DNA from 4 places in the Rummeliibacillus sp. SL167 genome. Region 2 is predicted to be linked to each of the others. Evidence: riboswitches for the same ligand, from Rfam matches in the RefSeq annotation. Region 2 holds a riboswitch; each other region holds the start of a gene.
The links. A riboswitch is a leader RNA that binds a small molecule or an ion and turns the genes downstream of it on or off. The one in region 2 is predicted to bind cobalamin.

Region 1 (4,221 bases), 170 kb from region 2:
AAACTGGTATCGCCATTTGGAGCAGATGGTAGTTTAACACCTCTTTATGTATCAACGTTTTGGATTTTGATCGGTATTGGTGTGATTGGTCTACCGCAAATCGCAGTACGTGCCATGTCCTATAAGAATTCGGCAAGCATGCACTCGGCTATCATTATCGGAACGATTGCACTGGGCACCGTGATGTTTGGCATGCACTTAACAGGGGTATTCGCACGCCCCGTATTACCAGGTGTGGATATTGGCGATAAAGTCATGCCACTTTTAACGTTAAAAGTGCTGCCACCGTTTTTGGCAGGTGTTGTATTAGCGGCACCAATGGCGGCTATTATGTCTACCGTAAATGCGCTCTTAATACTTGTAAGCTCTACAATTGTTAAAGATATTTATCTAAACTTTATAAAGCCACAAGCTAATGATGACGAAATCAAGAAGCTAAGCTTTTTTGTCACTACTTTAATAGGTGTAGCTGTTATTATTGTTGCATTAAAACCGCCAGATCTATTAGTTTGGCTCAATCTTTTCTCATTTGGTGGTCTGGAATCCGTATTTGTTTGGCCTGTAGTATTAGGTCTATATTGGAAAAAAGGAAACAAATATGGAGCCGTTTCATCGATGCTTGTTGGCTTAATCAGTTATATTTTGATTTATGAAAAATGGAAAACAACTTTTTTAGGCATGCATACTGTCACAACTTCCATCATATTATCTCTTATTGCGTATGTAACCATTAGTTTAATGACTCATCATCGATTTAAGGATTTCAAACATATTATTTAATATGTAGATTAGAGGATATGGTTGATTAGACAGTATCCGAAAAAAAGGGGACCACTTTTACAATATTGGGCGTGTATGAACATAACTATGAAAAACGTCTTCATTCTGCCCAATTGGATGTAGTTCAACAGGATGTTCAAATAAAACAAATCTTAAAACTCAAACTTCTTGATAAAAATTGAAGTTTGGGTTTTACTCATATTTCAAAAATTTGATTTACACACATAGTAACAGCGCACCATTATGTACGAAATCTTTTGATTTATGAATTGAAAATGTTTTAGGGCAGCGGTCATAAATTAAAACTTTATACAGTTGTTTTCTTCATGCTTTTTCATATACAAAGGATAGGGCGGTCGCTTATGAAAATATACGTTTGTCTTGATGAAGGATCTTACTGCCTGTTGAATGCAGGATAAATATATATTATTAATTTTTCAGATAATTCTGTTGACAACCGCCTATTTCTGTTATATATTATTAACAGCAATAAAATTTGTTATATAACAGGAGGAGATATATATGGATATATATCGAGAAGGATATGAACGATATTGTAGTGCTTGTGAGGAGTATGGATTAGAATCGAAAGACTTTTACTTTTTTATCAATCATTTAACAGAAGAACAACTCAATGCTTACAAGGAGCATTCAAAAAGGAGCGAAGAACAAAATGTCTGATGTCGCCGCGGGTAACTTATAAAACCTCTACTAATCAAAATGTTGGTTGGTAGAGGTTTTATAACGTTTACAAAAAAATGGCGTTCAAGTAAAAAAAGCATTTACATGTTTTAGTGAATATGAAATACTATAAACAATAACAATTACATAGTCTTAGATAAAAGTGCCTAATGCGTATTAGGATAATAGGGAAATCAGTGAAAGTCTGATGCAGCCCCGCTACTGTAAATATGTTGAAAATCGTGTATGCCACTGGCTTTTAGCTGGGAAGGTGCGAATATTCATGTACATATAAGCCAGGAAACCTGCTTTTATCTGCGTTTCTGATCTTCGAGGGGGAGGTGTGGAACAATGAAATGACAAATAATGATTATTGACATTTCACGTCCAAGCACTCTTTACATTTTGATGTAAAGTTTTTTTATGGAGAAATTTAATTGCCTCTATCCTAACAAGACAGATCAATCTGTAATTATGCAAAAGAATGGAGGCTCTTATATGTATTCAAACAAATCTTTTAAAAAGTGGATCGCACCGATTTCACTAGCTAGTTTACTGGTAGCATCTCAATTACCTGCTACCATCACTGCTCATGCAGAGGAAAATACAACTGTCACAACGACTGTTGGCAAGGATGTTAGCTATCAAAATGCCCTTTCTTCTTCAAGCGCTTTTCTTTTAAGCATCACACCAAATCCAACATTCGCCGATTGTGATATTGTCACAGATTTGGCACGAGCTAATCTACCAATTGTCCCAAAAGATTATTATGAACAATACTATCAATCTCTTGTAAATGAATTAGATACGAAGCAAGGAGCTATTTCAGATTCACCATCAGCATATGCAAAACAAATTTTAGCGGTTACAGCCATCGGAAAAGATGCGGAAAATGTTGGCGGTTATAACCTTATTCAACTGATGGCAGATGCCTATTTAACAGCGCAAGAAAAAGATCTGCTCTACGATATGGATAACTATTATATGCTGTATGCATTGGATGCAAAATCATATCATTTACCAGCGGGCGAGAGGTATCAAGCATTAAGCCGTGAACAATTAGTTTCCAAGCTATTAGCTTCTCAATTTACAGATGAAGATGAAAATAATGGCGCATTTGGTTGGGATAAAGCATGGGGAGCAGATAAGGACGCTACATCTATGGCTGTGACGGCTTTAGCAAACTATTCTAATCAAGAATCCGTTCAACAGGCGATTGAAAAAGCCTATTCATATTTAGGCAATCAAATCAATGAACGTGCTGGATTTGTCGGTTACTACGGTGATGATAGCCCAGAAACAGTATCTCAGCTAATTATTAGTTTAACTGCCAATAAAGTGGATCCGAAAACAGACGTTCGATTTGTGAAAGAAAATGGAGCTTGGACGATTTCCAACTTGCTTACAACATATGATAGTATTACAGGTGGCTTCAAAAATGCGCCAAAGGCAAAGGAACCTAACGTTATCTCATCAGACCAAGCGAATCGCGCTCTACAAGCTTATGACCGTTTTGTAAACGGGAAAAATAGCTTTTATAATATGACAACAGATGCTAATGCTGACGAACTACAATATGATGTGAAGGCACCTGAAAAACCAACTGCTGCTACAGTTGCTGACAATGCAACGACTATCACAGGTAAAACAGAACCATATGCCACAATTACAGTAAAGAATGGTAGCAAAATCATTGGGACAGCTCAATCGAATTTCACAGGAAAATATTCTGTTAAAATCAAACAGCAAAAAGCAGGGACTCCCCTTCAAATCGTTGCGACAGACTTAGGAAAGAACAACAGTGGATCAATCACTGCCAAAGTAGTTGATAAAACGGCTCCAAAAATATCAAAAATCGGTCAAGTAAGTGATCGCACGACAAAAATTACAGGGACAGCTGAAGCGAAAGCAAAAGTCTATGTGATCAAAAATAATAAGGTAATCAAAACTGGGACTGCTTCTACAAAAGGCGCATTCTCATTGGCTATCCCAAAACAAAAGGCAGGAACAGTCCTAACAGTTTATGTCCAAGATTCAGCCAAAAATAAAAGTAAAATCGTCAAGATTAAAGTTGTAGACAAAACAGCGCCAAAAGCACCGAAAGTCCATAAAGTGACGAAAAAATCGACCAGAATTACAGGTACGGCAGAAGCAAAATCTAAAGTATATGTCGTGAAAAATAAAAAAATCATTAAATATGGCACAGTATCTTCAAAAGGTAAATTCTCATTGTCTATTAAAAAACAAAAAGTAGGTACCAAATTAACCATCTATGTCAAAGATGCTGCCAAAAATAAAAGTGCTAACAAGACGATTATTGTTAAATCGAAATAAAACAATTGAAAGTAAATAGAATCATAGGGTGTTAGAATTTACTTCTAACACCCTATTCCCATCTAGTTTAGGAGGTGTATTTTTTTGAAAAAGATACAATTTATTGTACTGTCTTTTATCATCGCAGTACTATGTCTTTCAGGTTGTAAGGTTCAAACTGTTGAACAACATGATCAAGAACAACAAGGAACAACCCTTGACCAAGGAAAAGTGAAGGTTGTAGAAGGCTCAGAAAAAAACAAAAATCCACAGGAGAAAACACAAAAGCAGCAACAAAAATCAGCTAGCTCAACTGAACAGAAAAAAGAAACAACAAGTGATTTTAAGAAGGAAACGACAAATTCAAAACAGCAAGATACAGCATTACAAACAGAAAAATCAACAGTTGAAAACAATGGTTCAAATCAAGAAAAAACGATATCATCT
Region 2 (4,221 bases):
ACTATAAAATTAGCTATTATTAAATGTTCGTATTTTTTAAGAAGAAAATGATTTATGAAATTGATTCATCTACTTAACTAAAAGGAGTTAAGAACATTGAACAACATTCCTAACTCCTTGATGGTCAAATTATAGACTAAAACGATGATCTTATTGTTATGATTTTACAGAGGATGCTACGTCTTCTCGCAATGTTTTTGCTGCCTCTACCATGTTTTGAAGAGATGCAACAGTTTCTGTTTCACCACGCGTTTTTAAGCCACAATCAGGATTCACCCAAAATTGTGTTGGTTTCAATACTTCAAGACTTTCTTGCATGATCGTTTCCATCTCTTTTATCGATGGAACTCGTGGACTATGAATATCGTAAACACCTAAACCAATGCCTTTGTCGTATGGTGTTTCTTTTAGTGAATCGATTAACTCACCATGACTGCGAGATGTTTCAATGGAAATGACATCTGCATCCAATGCACTTATAGGCTCGATAAAATCATTGAATTCGCAGTAGCACATATGTGTATGAATTTGTGTTTGATCTTCAACAGATGAAGTAGCTAAACGGAAAGCCTTTACACCCCAATCTAAATATTCTGACCAATTTTCCTTGCGAAGAGGAAGTCCTTCACGCAAAGCAGGTTCATCCACTTGAATAATGGCTATTCCAGCTTTTTCAAGTGCTTCTATTTCTTTTTTCAATGCCAATGCAATTTGATAAGCAATTTCTTTACGTGGAATATCATCTCGTACAAATGACCAATTTAAAATAGTCACTGGCCCAGTGAGCATGCCCTTAACATAATGATTGGTTAAACTTTGTGCGTAAACGGATGATTTTACAGTCATTGGTTCTTTCCAAGCCACATCTCCATATATAATTGGTGGTTTTACACATCTAGATCCGTAAGAAACAACCCAAGCATTTTCTGTGAAAGCAAAGCCGTCTAATTTTTCACCAAAATATTCAACCATGTCAGTACGTTCAAATTCACCATGTACCAGAACATCTAGCCCTAAATCTTCTTGAATATGAATCCATCGTTCTGTTTCTTCCTTAACAAATGCTTCATAATCAGCATCTGATATTTTTTGTTTTCTCCACGCACTACGAGTTTTCTTTACTTCTGTAGATTGTGGAAAACTTCCGATTGTTGTTGTTGGGAATAATGGAAGCTCTAAAGCTTCGCGTTGAATTTCTTGACGTTTTTCAAATACACTTGACCGTTTAAAGTCTTCTTCTTTAATAGATGCCATCTCAGCTTTGACTGTTTCATTGTTACGTGATGCATCTTCTCTTAACAATTGAATAGCTTTAATACTTTCTGAAATAGCGTTATTACCTGGATCTTTTGGATTGTTAGCATAGCTTGTTAATTCTTTAAGCTCTATTATTTTTTCATCTGCAAATGCTAAGGCATTTTTTAATACAGGTGCCAATTTTTTCTCATAAGCAGTTGTTACTGGTACATGTTGTAGACTACAAGATGACTGAATCCATATGTTTTCACATTTGCTCAACTGTTGAATGGCTTGTAATGTATTATATTTTTCTGCTAGATCAGCTCTCCAAATATCACGACCATTAATAATACCTGCCGCTAATACTTTATTCTTTGGAAAGCCAAATTTTCGAAGTGCATCCATATTTCCTTTATAACCATGCACAAAGTCTAATCCAATACCTGCAACTGGAAGGTTTACGATTTCTTCAAAAAATGAAACGGACTCAAAATAAGTTTGAAGTAAAATTTTCGCATTCGGCACTTCTTCAACAATTTGTGAATAGATTTCTTTAACAGTTGCGATGTCACTTTTATCTAAAGTTGTAACAAGAGAAGGCTCTTCTATTTGTATCCATTCAGCTCCTGCTTCAACCAGTTGTTTTAGAACCTGAATATACAATGGAATCAGTTTTAAAATATACTCTGGTTCCGTTTTTGCATCATAACCTTTTGTTAAGCGACTAAATGTATAGGGCCCGATAATCGTTGGCTTAGCTTCAATCCCAAGCTCCTCTTTCGCTTCCTTGTAGGCTTTTAAAATCGTGTTTTCTGTAAGATGTAATTTTTGACCTTCGTATTCTGGTACAATATAGTGATAATTTGTATTAAACCATTTGGTCATTTCAGAAGCAACTTGTCCTTCTCGGCCACGTGCCATTGCATAATAGGTTCCAAGATCAACGGTTTCAGCTGTCCATTGATAGCGTTTTGGTACAAGTCCAAACATCACCGCTGTATCAAGCATGCGATCATAGTAAGTAAAATCACCGACCGTTACTTGATCGATCCCTAATGCTATTTGTTTCTTCAAATGGTCAAGGCGAAGTTGCTTCATGCGCTCATGTAATTCATGTTCGCTAATTTCTTGCTTCCAATAGCTTTCTACTGTGCGTTTCCACTCTCTATTTCCTCCGATATAAGGGTATCCAATGACTGAATTTGTATATTTCATATTTTCCTCTCCTCGTATATAGTAGAATTCTTTTCTGAACTACTGTTATTTTTAAAATTGAATCTTTGGGCAAATAAAAAAGCCATCTCCAAATACAGGAAATGGCTGTGTAAAAAAAGGCTATGCACAAATAAGCAATAACCTCGAAATTGCTTTCTTATCACTTCGTACTGTGAATCTCACTCCCCACCCCCTATCCTCGTAGGTCAATCGGTGTGTACTAGCTATTGGCAGGTCTCCTGGCTCATGATCATTGCTAATCGTACCTTCCCATTATCATAGTGGTTATTACGAGTCGCTCCCATTTACAGTTGCGGGACAGCGCCGGATTTTCACCGGTCTTCCCTTTTAATCCAAATTGTCATTTGGAACCATAACTTACACGCTATTAAATTGTCCTTTTACTATATCATACTTTTATCATTAGATTTTAAATATTCTATAATTTTAGAAAAAAATATGAAAATTACCTTGTTCTTAAAGCTTAAGTAGAAAAATTCCTCTATACCGATTTTTCTAATAGATTTACTAAACTATATTTTCAGGCGGATTGATTATCCAATTTAATCCCCTTGGATTTAGATAATTCGCTGATTTCCGCCTCCACTCCAATCTATATAAAGTGGCGGATTGTTTTCATGCACAATCAGATTGAGTGCATGCAACAGTTGCTCCCCCACCTATCGTTCATTCTCGTTTCTCTCTATACCTTGAGGTGGGGGTTTTACTACCGTTAATGCGGGATAAATATTTAATTTGAAACTTTTTTTGCATTTTTGCCGTATACGAAATGATAAACGATTAAACAAATTAAAATCCAAACAGTAACCGTACCATACAATGCTTTAAATGACATAAATGTCACTAAAATGCCGACTATATAAGGTCCGATCCCATTCGATAAATCTAGAAACATGAAGAACGTTGAAGTAGATAGTGACTTTCGATGTGATGGAGATTCTTGAATAGCGATTGCTTGAAAATTAGAAATAAGTGTCCCGTAACCAATACCGATCAAAACAGCAGATAGTAAAAATACCAAGCCAGTTTGTGCTATGCTCAATGTAAAAAAGCCCATAATGGTTAATATGAGCAATGGATAATTCACTCGATTCGCCCCAAATTGATCAAACCATTTTCCAGTAAAGGGTCTCGTTATGATCAGTGCAATAGCATAAACAATAAAAAAGAAACTTGATACAGAAACCAAATGGATTTCCTTGGCGTACTGTGTCAAAAATGATAGCAAACTTGAATAAGCTATCGCAATGAGGAAGATAACTATTGAAATAGGGATCGCTTTGGGTTCGATAAAATCTCTCCCATGAAATCCTTTCCTTGGTTCTTCCATTCCTTTAGGTTCCGGTACTTTTAAAAAACATGAAACTAGTAAATCAACAACAGCCACTATACTCCCTACTACAAAAACCGTTGTAAATGATGCGTGTTCATAAAGGAAAATGCCTAGAAATGGACCAAAAGCCATGGCAATATTCATAGAAGTTGCATAATATCCAGTACCTTCTCCGCGGCGATCATCTGGAATAAGCTCTGCAGATATAGTGCCAGCCGCAGTTGTAATACATCCATGCATAGCCCCCTGTATAAATCGGATGATGAACAAGACATATAAATCATCCACAACAATATGTAACAACATAGAAACTGTAAAGATACTAAGCGAACCAATAAGCATTCGCTTTCTACCCAATCGATCTAAATATTTTCCCGCAAATATTCTCGCTATAAGGGATGCTAATACAAATA
Region 3 (4,221 bases), on a different contig from region 2:
ACCAAGCCAACAAAGCCGATCGTTCCCGATACCGCCACTGCGGAACCAGTCAAAATAGAACCTCCAAGCAAAAGAAGACGTTTGCTTCTTTTTACATTGACCCCTAAATATTTGGCCCGTTCCTCTCCAAATAACATAGCATTAAGTTCACGACGATTGACCCATAGCATCAATGAACCAATTATGATGAAGGGGAAAATCATCTTGACATAAGGCCAACCGCGCATAGATACACTCCCCATCAGCCAGCTAATAATTTGACGAAGTTCTTCTCCTGTTAAAGCAATCATCAGGGAGATAATAGAACTTAAAAATGAGCTGACGATAATGCCGGTTAAAATCAGTGTTTCCATCTTCATCATGCGATCGACCAATTTTGCAAAGCCCAAAACAATAAACAATGATACTAGAGCACCTATCATACTGAATATTGGCAATGTATAAATGCCTAAAATAGGTGTCGTAATACCGAAAAAAAGCGTCACCACAGCCCCCACTGAGGCGCCAGATGACACTCCTAACGTATACGGATCAGCAAGCGGGTTTTTTAACAATCCTTGAAAAGCAGCGCCTGCAATCGCTAATGCCGCCCCAACAAGTCCTGCTAGTATGACACGTGGCATACGAATTTTCCATAATATATTTGTTGCCGTTTCATCAGCTCCAGTATTCCATAACGTACTGATTGGTACCTCTACTGAGCCTATGGAAATACCGAGCCATACACTTATACATAAAATGATAAGCGCTACGATATATCCCATTACCATTTTTCTCATTTAAATGCCTCTGGATAAACAGCCTTTGCTATTTCCTCTAGCCCATCGGCAAGACGAGGACCTGTACGAGCTGTCAAATCTTGATCCACTTTTACTACGGCATCATTTTTAACAGCTGTAATACTATCAAAGCCTTGGCGTTTTTTCACTTTCTCTACGATATTTGGAACATAGTCCTCCATTACAATAATGGTATCAGGATTACGTTTAACGATTTCTTCTGTATCAATTTTAAACCAACCTGATTGATCGTCTACCACATTTTTAATCTTCGCTAAGTCAAAGATTTCTTGCATAAATGTATCTTTACCTGCCGTAAAAATATCCGGTTCATCTGCCGTTTCCACAAAGGCAGTACGTTGTTTTACATTCGCTACTTTAGCTTGAACATCTTTTACTTTTTCCTTCATACTTGTAATAATTTGATCTGCTTTTTGTTCTTTGTTTGTAATTTGGCCAAGCTGTTTGATCGTGCTATAGGTTTCTTCAAAACTTGTCGCACTTTTTACAACAAAGACAGGAATACCTGCATCTTTTAACTGTTGTAATCCAGCCTCTACTGATTTTGCATTAGATTCATGTGCAAATACTGCATCAGGTTTTAGGCTCAATACTTTTTCAACATTGAATTCCATACCGCCTATTTTTGTCTTTTTAGTAGCGGCTTTGGGATAATCATCGTTATCATTTACCCCTACAATTTCATGTTCTAAACCTAATGCGAATAAGATTTCTGTATTACTTGGAACTAATGAAACAATTCTTTTGGGTGTTTCTTTGAATTCTATATGATTACCAAGTGCATCTTTCACCGTCATTGGGTATGTAGATGTTTTGTCATTGGTTTGAGAAGTGGTATTTGTTTTATCAGTAGACGATTGCTGAGTATCTCCTTGGCTACACCCAACAAGTAAAACAAATGCCATCATCAACACGCTTACTAGTTGCCATATTTTTTTCATGAAAAGTACCTCCTTCAGCATAATAAAAAACCTCTCAATTCATTCGAGAGGCATCATGATTCCAGTGTAGTGCATACACTGTCACCCATCCTATCCTCGTAGTCATTGTTGGCGTGATCCTATACGGCAGGTATCCTGGCTTGTGTTCAACGCTCATCGTGCCTTCCCAAAAATTTTTCAGTGGCTATTTACGAATCACTCACACTTACAGTGGCGGGACCGCATCGGACTTTCACCGACTTCCCTTTTCACTCAACATTTTAGCAGTGTCAAGAACCGTACATTGATTTTCTATTGAATTGCTTATCATTATACCGAATATTTTGCTTTTGTAAAAGACAGGCGATGAGATATTGAGAATTTTTTAGTATATATTTTTGATACTTATAGCTATTTTTTACTAGTAATGATATTTGTACTGTTAATATAAAATTTCACGCATGTTGATTTTACAAAAATCAGGTGCCCCTATTTGGCATAATTACTGAAAAGCCCTGTGTTTTTAGAACCATTTATATAGATCTTCGCTGCGGCTTGCTCGACTCCTCGAAAATGTATACGTATTTTCTTCGTGCGGTGCCAGTTTAGTGAAGCCCATTCAATATCACGCGGGAAAAACGGACAGTTGAGACCCCACAGCGAAGCGATTAAGGAAAGGAAGCTAAAAGCGTCACGTCCTTTGGCAACACCTGAGTGACCAACATCTTGTTAGCCCGAAGTAATCGGACTTTTGCGAGCAGTTGATCCCCATCTATCTTTCTCGTTTTTCTCTAAATCTTGAGACATAGGTGGCTTACTGTCCTTTGAAGCGGGATAAAATTTAGTCAACAGAAAAAAGCCAACGAAACAGCGATTTCGTTGACTATTTTCTATTAATAATGGTTGAGCAGAAAAATTGCTTAACTAGTATGCATTTTAACCCCGCAAACAAAAACAGAAGGATATTTTGTTCTGATGTAACCAATGCACTAAAAATTACATTTTTTCCGGTGCTGATACACCAATCAATTTTAGAGCATTTGCTAATGTGATGCGCACTGCTGTAATTAGGGCTAGTCGTGCTTCAGAACGTTCTTTGTTGTCGTCATCTAAAACTTTCTCTGCATTATAAAAACTGTGGAATGTTGCTGCTAGTTCTTGGATGTAGTTTGCAATACGATGCGGTGCGCGTACACGTGCTGCATCTGCTACAATTTGTGGAAAGTCCCCTACTTTTTTCAATACTTCAATATCTTTTTCTGATGACAATGTATCAAGATGATCAATTGAAACCGCAAAACCTTTTTCTGATGCTTGACGTAAGATCGAACAAATTCGCGCATGAGCATATTGAGCATAGTACACTGGATTTTCGTTTGATTGCTTCACAGCTAAATCTAAATCGAAATCTAAATGCGTATCGCCTGCACGCATTGCGAAATTGTAGCGTACAGCATCTAAGCCAACTTCCTCAACTAGTTCACGAAGAGTAACTGCATTCCCCGTTCGTTTTGACATTTTGACTTTTTCACCATTGCGTAGAAGATTAACCATTTGGATTACTTCCACTTCTAATACATCACGATCATAGCCAAGTGCTTCGATCGCAGCCTTCATACGTGGGATATAACCATGATGATCGGCACCCCAAATATTGATCAGCTTGTCAAAACCACGACGTAATTTGTCTTCATGATAGGCGATATCTGGTGTTAGATAAGTATAGGAACCGTCTGATTTGATCAATACGCGGTCTTTGTCATCACCAAACGTAGTAGAACGGAACCAAGTAGCACCATCTTGTTCAAATACATGACCGTTGTCTTTTAATTTTTGAAGTGCTGTTTGAACTTTTCCTTCTTTGTATAAGGATGTTTCAGAGAACCAGACATCAAAATCGACACGGAAGTCTTTTAAATCTTTTTGGAGTTTGCCAAATTCGTGTTTTAAACCGTGTTCACGGAAAAATTCAAAACGCTCTTCTTCAGGTTTTTCTAATATATCTTTACCATATTCTGCAGATAATTCTTTCGCAATAACAATGATATCTTTCCCATGGTAGCCATCTTCAGGCATGTCCGATTCTAAACCTAGTGCTTCCCGGTAGCGTGCTTCTAATGATTTGGCCAATTTTGTAATTTGATTACCAGCATCATTAATATAGTATTCACGTGATACATCATACCCTGCAAAATCTAACACATTACATAAAGAGTCCCCAACAGAAGCACCACGAGCATGCCCTAGATGTAAATCTCCAGTTGGGTTTGCGGATACAAATTCGACTTGAATTTTTTCGTTATGCCCCGCATCGGTACGACCATAATTAACATCTTGATCGAGAACAGTCGCCACAACTTCGGCCAAGTAGTCCTTTCGTAAAGTAATATTCATAAAGCCTGGCCCTGCAATATCGATTTTTTCAATATTTGTGCCCTCGGTTTCAAGGTTTTCCAAGATGGCTTCTGCAATAGCACGTGGTGGTTTTTTTGCTAATTTTG
Region 4 (4,221 bases), 130 kb from region 2:
AATATAGCCAAGTCTTGAATTTTGTGCCTGAAAAACGCTAACTGAAATTTCTAAAAATACAAAAATGAATCGGTACGTTAACTCGGTTAATTCAATCATTAGTTGTGGTACCCTGCATTTTTTTAAAACTTGCATTAAATCATGGACAGGTGTTGTTAACGTTAAAAAATATAAGCAGCTAATACTACTTAAAACCGAAAAAAATAATTGAATACACATTTGAATACTTTGAGTTGTGATATACACAGTGCTGTTTAAAAATGAGAATTGCCACACCGAACTGTGTAGCAATTCAGCATGTTGAGTAAAAGAGAATAGTATTCCAACCATGCTGCTCAATAAAAACAATCCAGGTATACAAAGTAATTTTAAATAATATGTCCAAGGTATTTTAGCTGCAAAAATAATGAGTCCGCTCATCATCGAAAAAGTAATAAGAGAAATCAAAGCATCCTTGACTGTCAAAGAAAAAATCAAAAGAAAGAGCGATAAAACGATTTTTTCTACGGGATGGGTTTTTGCTAAATGATTGATATAAGCATATTGATCAATAAGTAGCATGCTTTCCTTTGCCCTCTTTGTTATCATCTTTTTTAGATTTACCACGTGATAGTCCGATAAAGTAACCGATAAAACCTGCTCCTATAGCAGCCTGCAAGGAGAATAATAGACTTTCAATCTCACCACTTGGCGGTTCCCAAATGTTAGAAAACCATGGATGATAAGAAGAGTCGATTTTCGTTATTTCCGCTTCAGCTTGATCGTCTGAACCACCAAATTCCGCACCCTTTTGGAAGAAAAGAGGAAGAACAGCCAAAATAATGACTAATGCTATTAACAATAAGTTCTTTTTCATTGTTGTTCTGCTCCTTTTTTAAATACTTTCAGTGCTTTTAACTCTGCTAAATTGTATTTTTGTAAGAAGTTCATGATGACAACTGTAAGAATCCCTTCACTAATGGCTAAAGGAATTTGTGTAATAGCGAAAATGCCACTAAATTTTGTAAATGAAGCAAAGAAACCGCCTACATCAGAAGGGAAAGCAAGTGCTAATTGGATAGATGTCACTACATATGTACCCAAATCACCAAGTGCAGCGGCTAAAAATACTGCCCATGAAAAAGATAATCCCATTTTAGTAGCTCCTTTATATACGCCGTATGCAATAAGAGGACCGACAATCGCCATAGAAACTGTATTCGCACCTAATGTAGTTAATCCACCATGTGCAAGCAATAATGCTTGGAATAAAAGAACGATAAAACCTACCACACTCATAGCCATTGGTCCAAATAATATAGTACCGAGGCCTACACCAGTAGGATGAGAACAACTACCTGTAACAGATGGAATTTTCAATGCTGATAATACGAATGCAAAGGCTCCAGATAATCCTAACATCATTTTGGTTTCTGGATTTTCAACAATTGTTTTTCGGATGGAGCGGAATCCAATCACTAAAAATGGAATGGAAACTGCCCACCAGAAAATAGCCCATTCAACGGGTAAAAAACCTTCCATAATATGCATAGCAAAAGCTGGTTTTGGTACAATCATAATGGCTAGAAGAAAATAAACTAGTTTCCAATTCAAATATTTTTTTAAATTTTTCATTTTACCAATCCTCTCTATTACTTATTCCATTGTGACATTTAAAAGTTTCTTTTGTTGCACCTCCATCACACCCTATAAGGACAATAAAAAAACACTTCTTACGGATAGAAGAAGTGTTGATGAATAGTAAAATAATACTAATTGCTTAGCATGTCTATTCTCACACCTATCCTCGTAGGCTGAAACTAATTCGCATTTCATGGCAGGTCTCCTGGCTTAGCGTCATCATTATACTTTCACCTTCCCATCATTGACAGTGGCATCTTAAAAGCATAACTCGGCTTTACAGTGGCGGGACCGCGTTTGTTTTGCACAAACTTCCCTTTTAAGCTAAATATCTAAATTCAGCACCATAAAATTTATTGAATTGTTATATTACAAATCCAGTGTATCACGATTATATGCCCAATTCTATCTTTTTATTAGAAGAAATTCTGATGATTATAAAAGTTTGTTTTATAACAGTTAATTACTAAAATTTTAGAGAAATATTGTACAAGAAATCTATTTTTTAAATTGAAAAACAGTCTATAAGATAAAAAATATATTTTAAATCATGACAAAATAGTATATGATGATGACAGTTTAAAATTTTTCTAACAGGTGAGATGAAAACTCGCTGATTATAATGCAACAAGTTTTTTTGAATTGATCGATCTATACACCTGTTTTTCTAATGAACAATTACATACTATTTTTAAAAGTGCTCTTGTAGATTTTCAAGGGATAATAGGGAAAACGGTTCAAAGCCGGTGCAGCCCCCGCTACTGTAAACATGGATGAAATGATAAAACTCACTGGTCAAATGACTGGGAAGAGATCAGAGTAAAGTGAAATGTAAGCCAGGAAACCTGCTTTTAAAAAGTACGATACTTTTCGGAGGGAAAGGTAAAAACTATGGTACCAGCTAACAAACTAGTTTTTAAACCTTTATTCCAAGAATAAAGGTTTTTTATTTTCCTTTTTCTATTGATAAATAGGATGAAAAGGAGAGTGGATATGGTAACTTGGGATTTATCGGGAATGAAAAGTCATTTATTCATTTGTAACGGAAGTTCATGTATGAAGAAAGGAGCAGAGGAAATCACCCTCGCCATTCGAGATGAGATTACACAATTAGGGATGGACGAACAAATCCATACAACTAGAACTCGAGTTGCAGCCACTATTGGGATTCACAAAAACAAATAAATAAAAAGGGGAGAAGTTCACATGGCAAAACAAGGTAAACTATATGTCGTTGGTTTTGGCCCTGGTGATTTTAAACATATTACGACGCGAGCAGTAGAAGCACTTCAAGAAAGTGATTTTATCATTGGTTACAAAACTTATGTTGAACTAATCCAAGATCTCATTACGAATGAAAAAACAATTATTAGCACAGGGATGACAGAGGAAGTTTCAAGAGCTCAAGAAGCAGTTCGACAAGCAGAAACCGGGAAAATAGTAGCTGTCATTTCAAGTGGTGATTCAGGAGTCTATGGTATGGCAGGACTCGTATACGAGGTGTTAATCGAAAAAGGTTGGACCGAGGCAAACGGGATTCCAATCGAAATCATTCCAGGTATTTCTGCTATCAATTCATGTGCCTCTCTATTAGGGGCACCTATTATGCACGATTCCTGCACAATTAGTTTAAGTGATCATTTAACACCATGGAATTTAATTGCTAAAAGAATAGAAGCTGCCGCCATGGCGGATTTTGTGATAGCACTTTACAACCCACGTAGTGGACGTAGAACACGTCAAATTGTTGAAGCTCAACGTATTCTCTTGCAATATCGATCACCCGATACACCTGTTGGATTAGTGAAAAGTGCTTATCGTGACCGTCAGCAAATCACGATTACCAACTTGAGTGAAATGCTTGAAAATGATATCGGGATGTTAACGACTGTCATTATTGGTAACTCTTCCACATTCCTTTATGACAATAAAATGATTACCCCACGTGGCTATCAAAGAAAATACACGTTGCATGCGGATAAACAAGCATTAAAACCACATCAACGCTTAAAAGAGGAAGCTGAACCATGGGCAATGGATCAAAAAACAGGTGTTCAGCGTATTCAATCTTCTGTAGCTGTTGTTGAGAAAGTCCCAAAGGTTGAATCGATCAAGACAGAGCATCCAAAAGTAAATTCATATGAGATGGCTCTGGAAGCCTTAAAACGCGTGACTGGTAAACAACCTGAAACTACAACTACACAATACATCCATCAAGATTTTGAAGAAATATTTGAATTAGCTGTAAGTCCTGGTGTTGCCAATAAAAAGTTTACACCCGAACAAATGATGACTTTAGCCATGGTTGTAGGTGAAAAAGGCACCATGGAATATACACCCAATCATCAAATTCTATTAAAAATACCTACTTCAAATCCCGATGAAATTACATCCAAATTACAAAATGTAGGCTTCCTGCTATCACCAGTAGGAGATGTTTTAACATTAAAAGCTTGTGATTTTTGTGATGGTGAAAAAACGGGCGGGATTCCTTACGCAGAAGAAATTCAAGAAAAATTGGGTGGTATGCAATTACCAAAAGAGTTGACAATTGGCTTCAATGGTTGTGGTATGGCTTGTTATAAAGCGGTCAATGAAGAT

Region 1: linked by a shared signal. The riboswitch ahead of FEZ13_RS04320 (Ig-like domain-containing protein) and the one ahead of metE (5-methyltetrahydropteroyltriglutamate--homocysteine S-methyltransferase) in region 2 are both predicted to bind cobalamin.
Region 3: linked by a shared signal. The riboswitch ahead of FEZ13_RS12315 (ABC transporter substrate-binding protein) and the one ahead of metE (5-methyltetrahydropteroyltriglutamate--homocysteine S-methyltransferase) in region 2 are both predicted to bind cobalamin.
Region 4: linked by a shared signal. The riboswitch ahead of FEZ13_RS04520 ((2Fe-2S) ferredoxin domain-containing protein) and the one ahead of metE (5-methyltetrahydropteroyltriglutamate--homocysteine S-methyltransferase) in region 2 are both predicted to bind cobalamin.

The regions. Positions count from the first base shown of each region.
Region 1 is NZ_VCBM01000001.1:960,204-964,424, reverse strand. Features, by position in the region: gene panF (sodium/pantothenate symporter) at 1-780, shown strand, start outside; gene FEZ13_RS04325 (transcriptional regulator) at 1,303-1,461, shown strand; cobalamin riboswitch at 1,606-1,788, shown strand; gene FEZ13_RS04320 (Ig-like domain-containing protein) at 1,960-3,795, shown strand; gene FEZ13_RS04315 (DUF4430 domain-containing protein) at 3,880-4,221, shown strand, end outside.
Region 2 is NZ_VCBM01000001.1:1,128,817-1,133,037, forward strand. Features, by position in the region: gene metE (5-methyltetrahydropteroyltriglutamate--homocysteine S-methyltransferase) at 157-2,454, opposite strand; cobalamin riboswitch at 2,667-2,845, opposite strand; gene FEZ13_RS05110 (MFS transporter) at 3,206-4,221, opposite strand, start outside.
Region 3 is NZ_VCBM01000002.1:184,961-189,181, reverse strand. Features, by position in the region: gene FEZ13_RS12320 (FecCD family ABC transporter permease) at 1-779, opposite strand, end outside; gene FEZ13_RS12315 (ABC transporter substrate-binding protein) at 776-1,741, opposite strand; cobalamin riboswitch at 1,850-2,037, opposite strand; gene argS (arginine--tRNA ligase) at 2,717-4,221, opposite strand, start outside.
Region 4 is NZ_VCBM01000001.1:1,002,054-1,006,274, reverse strand. Features, by position in the region: gene cbiQ (cobalt ECF transporter T component CbiQ) at 1-561, opposite strand, end outside; gene FEZ13_RS04530 (energy-coupling factor ABC transporter substrate-binding protein) at 548-856, opposite strand; gene FEZ13_RS04525 (energy-coupling factor ABC transporter permease) at 853-1,614, opposite strand; cobalamin riboswitch at 1,799-1,984, opposite strand; cobalamin riboswitch at 2,299-2,487, shown strand; partial or broken gene FEZ13_RS04520 ((2Fe-2S) ferredoxin domain-containing protein) at 2,614-2,769, shown strand; gene cobJ (precorrin-3B C(17)-methyltransferase) at 2,827-4,221, shown strand, end outside.